Regions from separate parts of the Azospirillum sp. ST 5-10 genome, predicted to be linked through region 2. Evidence: predicted binding sites of a transcription regulator. Region 2 holds the regulator's gene; each other region holds the start of a gene.
What was found. Region 2 encodes PhoB, which activates phosphate uptake and scavenging genes when phosphate is short. Its sites were predicted from a motif close to TNTCATAAAACTGTCA; they were not measured.
Positions count from the first base shown of each region.

Region 1: ACSBPG_RS29005 (Na/Pi cotransporter family protein) is a predicted target of PhoB. The motif match lies at 1,733-1,748, and genes of this name have one in related genera.
Region 3: ACSBPG_RS10900 (CHAD domain-containing protein) is a predicted target of PhoB. The motif match lies at 1,826-1,841, and genes of this name have one in related genera.

Region 1 is NZ_JBPJSP010000041.1:23,297-26,564, reverse strand. It holds gene ACSBPG_RS29020 (TonB-dependent siderophore receptor) at 1-421, shown strand, start outside; gene ACSBPG_RS29015 (hypothetical protein) at 626-1,165, shown strand; gene ACSBPG_RS29010 (hypothetical protein) at 1,162-1,668, shown strand; gene ACSBPG_RS29005 (Na/Pi cotransporter family protein) at 1,774-3,268, shown strand, end outside.
Region 2 is NZ_JBPJSP010000001.1:196,108-199,375, forward strand. It holds gene ACSBPG_RS00960 (HesA/MoeB/ThiF family protein) at 1-62, shown strand, start outside; gene ACSBPG_RS00965 (DsrE family protein) at 86-526, shown strand; gene ACSBPG_RS00970 (hypothetical protein) at 547-810, shown strand; gene phoB (phosphate regulon transcriptional regulator PhoB) at 899-1,603, opposite strand; gene phoU (phosphate signaling complex protein PhoU) at 1,647-2,372, opposite strand; gene pstB (phosphate ABC transporter ATP-binding protein PstB) at 2,416-3,162, opposite strand; gene pstA (phosphate ABC transporter permease PstA) at 3,239-3,268, opposite strand, start outside.
Region 3 is NZ_JBPJSP010000007.1:148,327-151,594, reverse strand. It holds gene ACSBPG_RS10905 (AAA family ATPase) at 1-72, opposite strand, end outside; gene ACSBPG_RS10900 (CHAD domain-containing protein) at 85-1,692, opposite strand; gene ACSBPG_RS10895 (class I SAM-dependent methyltransferase) at 1,882-2,952, opposite strand; gene ACSBPG_RS10890 (5-carboxymethyl-2-hydroxymuconate Delta-isomerase) at 3,025-3,268, opposite strand, start outside.

The sequences.
Region 1 (3,268 bases), on a different contig from region 2:
AGGCAAGATGGCTCTGGACGACCGGATGAACCTGACCGTGGCCTACGCCTACTGGGACGCCGAGGTCACCAAGGACGGCATTGCCGGCAATGTCGGCAAGCGCCCCGGCCAAACGCCCGAACACATGGCGTCGGCCTGGCTCGACTACACCATCCCGGGCGAGGGTGCCCGCGGCGACCTGACCTCGGGCATCGGCGTGCGTTTCGTCGGTTCCAGCTACGGCGATCCCGGGAACACGACCAAGGTCGACTCCTACACCGTCTTCGACGCCGGCGTGGACTACAAGATCACCGACCACGTCAGCGCGGCGGTCAACGCCACCAACCTGTTCGACAAGAAGTACGTGTCCACCGACTACTACGGCACGGTCTATTACGGCGACCGGCGGAAGGTTCTCGCCACGTTGAAGTACAATTGGTGACGCATCAACGTTATGGCCCGAACGTCCCCTTCGGGCCGTAACGCCCCGTCGAGGCCCTGCCGCCCACCCGGGCATTGGCGCGAGTCACTCGCATTCGCAAATACGCCATTGACGCGGGCCCCTCGGTCATGTAGGGAGTCGAAAAGATGAGAACGACTCGCAATCTCATTGACTGAGCGTTCCGACGACCGGAGGCACCGCCCCATGACCACCGCCGCCACCGCCGCGCTCGCCGGCCCGCCCGTCGTGCCGGCCCCGCTGCCCTGGGAGGAGCTGGCGTTCGCGACCCGCTTCGTCGTCTGGACGATGCGGCTGTGGCTGGCCGCCGACGTCGGCGACCCCAACGCCGTGCGCCGCTTCGGCACGGCCTTCGACAAGATCGGCGGGGCGGACGCCGTGGCTCCCCTCGACGCGCTGATGTCGGCCGTCGCCGACGGCTCGCGGCGCGCCGTCGCGCTGGCGCCGGTCCATTCGCCCTGGCTCACCGCCGACGAGGTCCGGCTGGTCGACGCCGTGGCCCTGGCCCAGGGCGACGACGCCGTCGACGTGCTGATGGTCCTGCGGCCGCTCCTCACGGCCGATGCCTGCCGCCGGGTGCGCGGGCCGCTGCGCAGCTTCGCCCGGGCGCTGGCCCGGGCCGGCCTCAGCCTGCCCGTCCTGCAGGGCGGCGACGGAGCGGCCGTCGTCCCGGACGCCGCCGGGGGCGGTGCCGCGCCGCCGGTCCTGGCGAGGTCCGTCCCGTGACCGCCGCCCGCATCGGCGAAACCGCCGCCCAGGCCGTCCTGACCCCGGCGGAGCGGCTGGTGCTGTGGGGTGTGCGGACGTGGGTCGCCGGCGCCTGCACGGGGACCCCCCTGCTGCCCGCCATCGACGCGGCGTTCCGCCAGGCCATGGCGGCCCCGGCGGTGCCGGCCCTCGACAGTGCGATGACGCTGCTGATCGCCGCCGTGGGACCGGGGACGACGATCACCGTCCATGGCCCGCAATGTCCGGCGCTCGGCGATCACGAGCGCCTGCTGCTCGACGTCCTGGCCCTCCATCAGGCCGGGGAAGGGGCGGCCGCGCTGTTCCTGACCCGCGCCCTGCTGCCGCCCGCCGGCGCCCGTCTGGCCGGTCCGGCGCTGCGGGCCCTGGCGACGGAACTGCTGGCCTGCGGCCTGCGGGTTCCCGACCGGCGGGGCGCGGCGCCGGTGCGCGCCGCGCTGCCGGTCGCCACCCATCACCCGCCGTCGACGACGCTTCACTGACCTGCGCCGTTCGGACGGCGGCCGATCCGACGAAAGGGGAGGGATCGGAAGCGCGCCAGGAATGTTACGGTTTCGTGACAGCGTTCCTGACGCCGGAGAACCGCCATCTCCCCGACTCTCGTCCTGGTCGACATCTGCGGCGCCGTCGCCCTGCTCCTGTGGGGATTGCGGCTGGTCCGCACCGGCGTGTTCCGGGCCCTCGGCGCCGACCTGCGGCGCTGGGTGGGGCTGGGCACGCGCAACCGCCTCTTCGCCTTCGCCGCCGGCACCGTGGTGACCCTGGCGCTGCAGAGCAGCACGGCGACCGCCCTGATGGCGGCGGCCACGGCCGGTCGCGGCCTGATGAGCACCGCCGCCGCCCTGGCGGTGATGCTGGGGGCCGACGTCGGCACGGCGGTGGTGGCGCGGCTGCTGTCGCTCGACCTGCACTGGCTGTCGCCCGGCCTCGTCCTGCTGGGCGGCGTCCTGTTCGCGACCGGCGAAGGCAGCCGCCAGCGCCGCGCCGCGGCGCGGACGCTGGTCGGCGTCGGGCTGGCCCTGCTGGCCCTGCGGCTGCTCGGCGAGGCCACCCTGCCGATCCGCGGGTCCGAACTGATCCATGCCCTGCTCTCCGCACTCGCCGGGGAACCGCTGATCGCCGTCCTGGTCGCCGCGGCGGTCACCGTGCTGCTGCATTCCAGCCTCGCCATGGTGCTTCTCGTCGCCTCGCTGGCGGGCAGCGGGCTGCTCGACCTGGACGGTGCGGCGGCGCTGGTCCTCGGCGCGAATCTCGGCGGCGCGGTGCCGGCGGTCCTGGCGACCCTGAAGGAGGGGGCGGCGGCGCGGCGCGTGCCCCTCGGCAATCTCGCCATGCGCGGCGTCGGCGTGCTGCTGGCGCTGCCGGCGGCGGCGCTGTGGCTGGACGGGCCGGCCGACGCCGAGGCGGTGGTGCTGTTCCATGTCGCCTTCAACGCGGTCCTGGCCGTGGGATTCCTGCCGCTCACCGGGGTGGCGGCGGGCCTCGCGGCCCGTGCGCTGCCCGACCCGGAGACCGCCGACGAGGGTGTCGGCCCCCGGCATCTCGACGAATCGGCGCTGGAATCGCCGTCGGAGGCGCTCGCCTGCGCGGTGCGCGAGACGCTGCGCCTGGGCGACCTGGTGGAGGAGATGCTGCGCCGCAGCCTCGACGTCCTGCGCGGCGACGACGAGCGCGCGCTGGCGGAGGTGAGCCGGATGGACGACGCAGTCGACCGGCTGCACACCGCCATCAAGCTCTATCTGGTGAAGCTGGGGCGCGAGCATCTCGACGAGGCGGACGGCCGGCGCGCCGGCGAGATCCTCGCCGTCGCCATCAACCTGGAGCACATCGGCGACATCATCGACAAGAACCTGATGGACCTCGCCGCCAAGAAGGCCCGCCACCGCCTGCGCCTGCCGCCCGACGACCTGCAGGCGGTCGAGACGCTGCACCGGCGCACGCTCGACAACCTGCGCACCGCGCTCGGCATCTTCATCTCCGAGGATCTGCGGCTGGCCCGCCAGCTCGTCGGCGAGAAGGACGCCGTCCGCCAGCTCGAGCGGGCCGCCGCCGAAGGCCATCTCGAGCGCATCCGCCGCGACG
Region 2 (3,268 bases):
CCGACCCGGAGTGCCCGCTGTGCGGGCACCATCCGTCCATCACCGACCTGTCCGCCCATTGACGGCTCTCGCGGGGAGGCCCGCCATGCAAGGTCCCGACAGCCTGTCCATCGTCGTGTTCTCCGGCGGCTTCGACCGGGTGCACTACGCGCTGGTGATGGCCAGCGCCGCCGCCGCCACCAACCGCCGGGTCACCCTGTTCTTCACCGGCCGGGCGCTGCGCGCGCTGGTGCACGAGCACGAGCCGGGCGTGCTGGGCTGGCACGACCTGGACGCCGCCGACGACGGCAGCCGGCCGCTCGAGCGCGACCGCTACTTCGCCAAGCAGGGCCTCGCCACCTTCGAGGAGCTGCTGGGCGCCTGCGTCGCCCTGGGCGTCACGGTGATGGCCTGCGAGATGGGCCTCAAGGCGCTGGGGCTGCCGGCCGAGCGCGCCCGCCTGCGCGACGACGTGCCGGTGCAGCGCGGCGGCGTGGTGACCTTCCTGAACGAGGTCACCCCCGGCGGCGCCACCCTGTTCGTGTGATCCCTCTGTCCGTGCGAGCCATGACCGACCCCGCCGTGCTCCACGCCGCCAACCGCTTCGAGGCGGTGGCCGCCGCCGCCCTCGACGGCGTCCCCCATGACGCGGACCTCCGCCGCCTGGTGGCCGAGACGCGGGCCCGCGGGCCCGCCTTCACCGGCCAGGTGGCGCACGCCCTGACGATGATGATCGGCTGGATCGCGGAGGACGACGCCGTCCGCTTCGCCCCCAAGATCGCGATCCTCAATGAGGCGGTGGTCGCGTTGGTGGGAAAACCAGATGAATAAATTAGAAGATCGGAAGATTATAAGAATGAAAGAATGATTTCTCGCCCAATCCTTCGATCTTCCGATCTTCGATTTTCATATCAGCACGTCACGTGGACTTCATGTCGAGAGCGTAGCCGGCGGAGCGGACGGTGCGGATGAGGTCGCTCTCCGTCTCCTCGTTCAGCGCCTTGCGCAGGCGGCGGATGTGGACGTCGACGGTGCGCGGCTCGACGTAGACGTCGTGCCCCCACACCACGTCGAGGAGCTGTTCGCGCGAGAACACCCGGCCGGGGTGCTGCATGAAGTGGCGCAGCAGCCGGAACTCGGTGGGGCCGAGATGGACGTCGCGGTTGTTGCGGCGCACCCGGTGGGCCGCCAGGTCCATCACCACGTCGCCGAAGCGCAGCGTCTCCTCCGCCAGTCCCGGGGCGGCGCGGCGCAGCACGGCGCGCATGCGGGCCACCAGCTCGGTCGGCGAGAAGGGCTTGGCGATGTAGTCGTCGGCGCCGGAGTTGAGGCCGCGCACCCGGTCGGCCTCCTCGCCGCGGGCGGTCAGCATGATGATCGGGATGTCCCGGGTCTTGGGATTGCGGCGCATCTGCCGGCACACCTCGATTCCCGACATCAGCGGCAGCATCCAGTCCAGCAGCACGATGTGCGGCGTCTGCTCGTTGGCGAGCAGCAGGGCCTCCTCGCCGTCGCCGGCGGAGATCGCCCGGAACCCCTCCTTCTCCAGATTGTACTTCAGCAAGGTGACGATGTCGGCTTCGTCCTCGACCACGAGGACCAGCGGCTTCAACGCCGAATTCATGACTCCCCCACCGTGTCGGCGCCCCTCTTGCGCCCGCGTCTGCTCAAGCATCGCCGTCCGCCTCCGGCGTCACCACCGCGAAGCTGCTGGCGTCGCTCTTCGGTCGTTCCATCATCAGCGGCTCGCCGACGACGAGGAAATGGATCGTCTCCGCCACGTTGGTGGCGTGGTCGCCGATCCGTTCGAGATTCTTCGCCATGAACAGCAGGTGCGTGCACGGCGTGATGTTGCGCGGGTCCTCCATCATGTAGGTGAGGACCTCGCGGAACAGGCTGGTGTAGAGGTCGTCGAGCTCCTCGTCGCGCTGCCAGGCGGCGATCGCCTTCTCGACGTCGCGCTCGATGTAGGCGTCGAGCACGTCCTTCATGATCTCCTCGACCAGCCGGCCCATGCGCGGCAGCGCCGCCGCCGGGCGCACCGTCGGCACCTGGGCGAGCGCCAGCGACCGCTTGGCGATGTTGGCGGCGTAGTCGCCGATGCGCTCCAGGTCGGCGGCGATCTTGAGGGCCGAGACGATCTCCCGCAGGTCCTGCGCCATGGGCTGGCGCAGGGCGAGCAGGCGGATCGCCTCCTGGTCGATCTCGCGTTCGTACTCGTCCAGGCGCAGGTCGGCCTGCATGACCTGGGCGGCGAGGCCGACGTCGCGCCGCGCCACCGCCTTCACCGAGGAGCCGACCTGCGCCTCCGCGACCCCGCCCATCTGGGTCACGAGGTTGGACAGGCGCTGCAGTTCCTGGGCGAAGGAACGGACGATGTGCTCGTTGCTCATGGCGTTCCCCCCATCCGGACGCGTTCGACCGCGCCGGCGCCGATCAGCCGTAGCGACCGGTTATGTAGCCCTGGGTGCGCTCGTCGCGCGGGTTGGTGAAGATCTCCTCGGTGTCGTCGCACTCCACCATGTCGCCGAGGTGGAAGAACGCCGTCTTCTGCGAGACGCGCGCCGCCTGCTGCATGTTGTGGGTGACGATGACGATCGTGTAGTTCTCGCGCAGCTCGTCGATCAGCTCCTCGATGTGCGCGGTGGCGATCGGGTCGAGGGCCGAGCAGGGCTCGTCCATCAGGATCACCTCCGGGCTGACGGCGATGGCGCGGGCGATGCACAGGCGCTGCTGCTGGCCGCCGGACAGGCCGGTGCCGGGCTCGCGCAGGCGGTCCTTCACCTCGTTCCACAGGCCGGCGCGCTGCAGCGAGGTCTGGACGATCTCGTCCATCTCGTCGCGGTGGGTGGCCAGGCCGTGGATCTTGGGGCCGTAGGAGATGTTGTCGTAGATCGACTTCGGGAACGGGTTCGGCTTCTGGAACACCATGCCGACCCGCGCGCGCAGCTGCACGGCGTCGATCCGCTTGCCGTAGACGTCCTCGCCGTCGAGGGCGATCAGCCCTTCGACCCGGCAGTTCTCGATGGTGTCGTTCATGCGGTTGAGGCAGCGCAGGAACGTCGACTTGCCGCATCCCGAGGGGCCGATCAGCGCCAGCACCCGGTTCTCCAGGATCTCGATGTTGATCCCCTTGAGCGCCTGCTTGGCGCCGTAGAAGACCTTGACGTCCCGGGCCACCATCTTGGCGCCGGGGGTGGCGGCGGCGGGCGCGGCCACGGCCGGGGACGCCTGAACGTTGGTCTGGATGTTCATCGGGTTACCACCGCCTCTCGAATTTCTTGCGCAG
Region 3 (3,268 bases), on a different contig from region 2:
CGCGGCGAGGTGGGTGGCGATGGTGGTCTTGCCACACCCGCCCTTGATGTTGGCGACGAGGATTGTGCGCATGGTCCGAAGAGGTTACGCCGTCCGGGGCGGCCTTGACCAGAAGGGTTTCGCCGCGGCGAAGCCCTCCCAGGATCGCTGGAGGTGGGGTTCGAGGGCGGTGATGCCGCGGGCGTGCCAGCCGATGACGAGGCCGGCGGCCCGCGCCTCGCCGGGTGCCACGGGGCTGCCGTCCTCGTGCAGCCCGTGCATCAGCCGGGTCGCCGTCGCCACGTCGTTCAGGTGGCCCAGGGAGTCCTGGAAGGCCGACAGCTCCTGGGTGTAGCGCCGCGCCGCCTTGTCGTCGTAGAGGGTGCGGAAGAACTCGGTGGCGTAGCGCAGCTTCTTCAGCGCGATGCGCAGCTGGTGGCGCTCGTCGACCGACAGGTCCTCGAAGCCGCGGCCGGCCTTGCGGGCCTTGCGGTGGCGCTTGGCCAGCAGCTCGTCGGCGAGGTCGACCACCGGGCGGAACAGCCGGGCCGACCGTTCGCTGACCGGCTGGGCGCGCCAGCCCTGGGATTCCAGCCACGCCGCCAGGCGGAGCTGGAAGGCGGAGTAGCGGTCGGACAGGATCGCCTCGCGCACCCCGGCGTAGGCCGTCTCCCGCTTCGCCCGCACCGCCGCCTCCAGCACGTCGAGGTCGGCGAGGAGCGGCTGGCCGTGGCCGTTCGCGTCGGCGAAGCCGTCGCGCACCGGGGCGAACAGCTCGGTCAGGAAGACGTCCCAGTCGCGGGCCGGGCCGAGCACCGAGCCCAGCCACTTCACCTCGCCCACCAGCCAGTCGTACTGGTCGGCCGGCAGGAACGGCCGGAACAGCGCCAGCGCCGAGCGCAGGCGGCGCAGCGCCACCCGCATCTGGTGCACCCCCTCGGGATCGTCGCCGCGCAGGGTGCACGCCTCGTTGACGGCGACGTGGTTGAGGCAGCTGCGCACGATGCGGCCCAGCGCCCCCTCGACCGTGACCTCGCGGTCGAGCTCCACCTTCTCCGCCTTCACCGGCCCGTCCGCCGTGCCGTCGGCCAGGGCGAAGCCGCGCGCCGCCTTGGTGCGCGTCTCCAGCCGCAGCGGCGCCACCTTGGCCAGCTCGCCCGCCAGCTCGAACAGGACGGCGCTGTCGCCGCCCTTCAGCTCCAGCTCCACCTCGGCCACCGCCAGGGACGGGCCGCCGGGCACGCGGATCTCGCCCTCGTCGAAGGCGACCTCGACCCGCGCCGGCGATCCGCCCGCGCCGTTCAGCACGCGCGCGGTGCGCCGGATGTGCGCCTCGAACACCGGGACCAGCGCCGCCGGGTCGATGCCCTCCAGCTGCGCCAGCGCCTCGCCGTCGACGAAGCGCGACAGGTCGAGGCCGGGGCCGTCGACCGGCACCTCCCACTCGCCGCGGGTCAGCCCCGATTCGGGCGACGGCGCCGACTTCACGGTCTGCACGTAGGCGTCGCCCTGCTTGCGCACGCGCAGGCTCACCCGGCGCTTCGACAGGGCGCGGTCGGGCGTGTCGAAATAGACGCTCTCCAGCGCCTGGGTCGTGGCCCGGCCGCGGCCGCGGCCGGACAGGGCCGGAGCGCGGCGCAACGCCTCCAGGTCCCCCGGGCGGACGCTCAGCTTGAGTTCGGTTTCGCGGTTGGTGTCGGCTTGGTCGGTCATGATGGTTCCGGTCGGCGCCCTGAAACGATGTCTCGTGGGAAGGGAATGCGGTCACCGGGTCTGCGGTTCCGCCGGCCGACGTCTGTGGTGGGCGCCGGAGGGCAGCCGGCGCGCAAGGAATGTTTCAGTAATATGACAGTTATGTTACAGCCCTGATCGCGGCGAGGATTTCGCCGACGGACGATTCCATCACGAAGCGCCGGTCTTGGCAAGAACGATCACTTTCGACAGAAAGGCCAGCTCGCACGACCGCACCGTCAGGCCGGCCGCGGCGAACAGCGCCGGCAGGTCGCCGGCCGCGTAGTCCGCGAAGTAGGGCTCGTGGAAGGCCAGCGGGAACAGGCGCAGCAGCCCGTCCATGGCCGGGTCGTCGCCGGTCTGCAGGCTGTCGACGAAGACGGCGATGCCGTCGGGCTTGAGGACGCGGGCGATCTCCGCCGCCACCGCGGCGCGCACCCGGCGCGGCAGCTCGTGGAACAGGTAGACGCAGGTCACCACGTCCTGGCTGGAATCGGGCAGCGGCATGGCCTCGGCCAGGGCCTGCACCACCCGGGTGCTGCGCGCCCACGGCGCCAGCCGGCGCCGCGCCTCGGCCAGATAGGCGTGCGAGAGGTCCAGCGCGGTGGCGTCCAGGCGCGGATGGTTGTCCTTTACGAAGGTGAGGAAGCGCCCCGTGCCGGCGGCCACGTCGAGCAGCCGGCAGTCGGCCTGCCGGCGCTCCCTCAGGTGCTGGTGGATCGGCACCAGGGCCTGGCGGCGCATGGCGTCGGCGCCGCCGCCGAACAGCACCTCGACCTGATGGTCGTAGAGGCGCGCACTCTCGGCCGAGAGATAGCCGTCGGTCTGGAAATGGAAGTTCTGGCGGTAGTAGGCCGGCAGCCGCTCCGACCCCGGCGGCGGCGCCGCGCGCACCTCGCGGCCGATCCGGCCGCGCCGGCGCCGCGCCACCGCCGGCAGGTCGGCGAAGAAGGCGGCCGCGTCGGCCAGCACCCGGCGCGGCCCCGGCAGCAGGTCGTGGGGCATGCGGTAATAGCCCGCCTCGATGTTGGCGAGGTCGCGCGCCAGCAGCGCCCGCAGCCCCCGGAGGATGGCGCCGCGGTCGGGCACCGTGACGCCGGCCGGCCGGCGGGCGGCCGGCAGCGCCGGCCCGCTGAGCCGTGCCGCCAGCGCGTACTGCCCGAAGAACCACGCCACCCGCGCCGCCTGCCCGGCGGTGTAGGCGATCCGCCCGGCCGGGCCGAGCCAGTTCGAGTCCGTCATGACCATCAAGATGGTGCGGCCGAGCCGGCCCTCAATCGCCACCTTCAGGCGCCGGCCTTCAGGCGCCGGCCCTCAATCGCCGGACGGCAGCAGCCGCTTCTTGTAGGCCACGGGGTTCATGTCGCGGACGTCGACGCTGATGCTGGTGACGTCCGGCAGGATGCCCGCCAGCGCCGCCCGCAGGCGCACGGCGAGGTCCTCCTTCTGGGCGTCGCTGCGGCCCTCCAGCAGGAAGGCGCCGACGTGCAGGAACGTCTCGCCGGGGCGGGGCAGCCGGTAATGGTCGAAGGGGATCGCCCGGATCTTGATGTCGTCC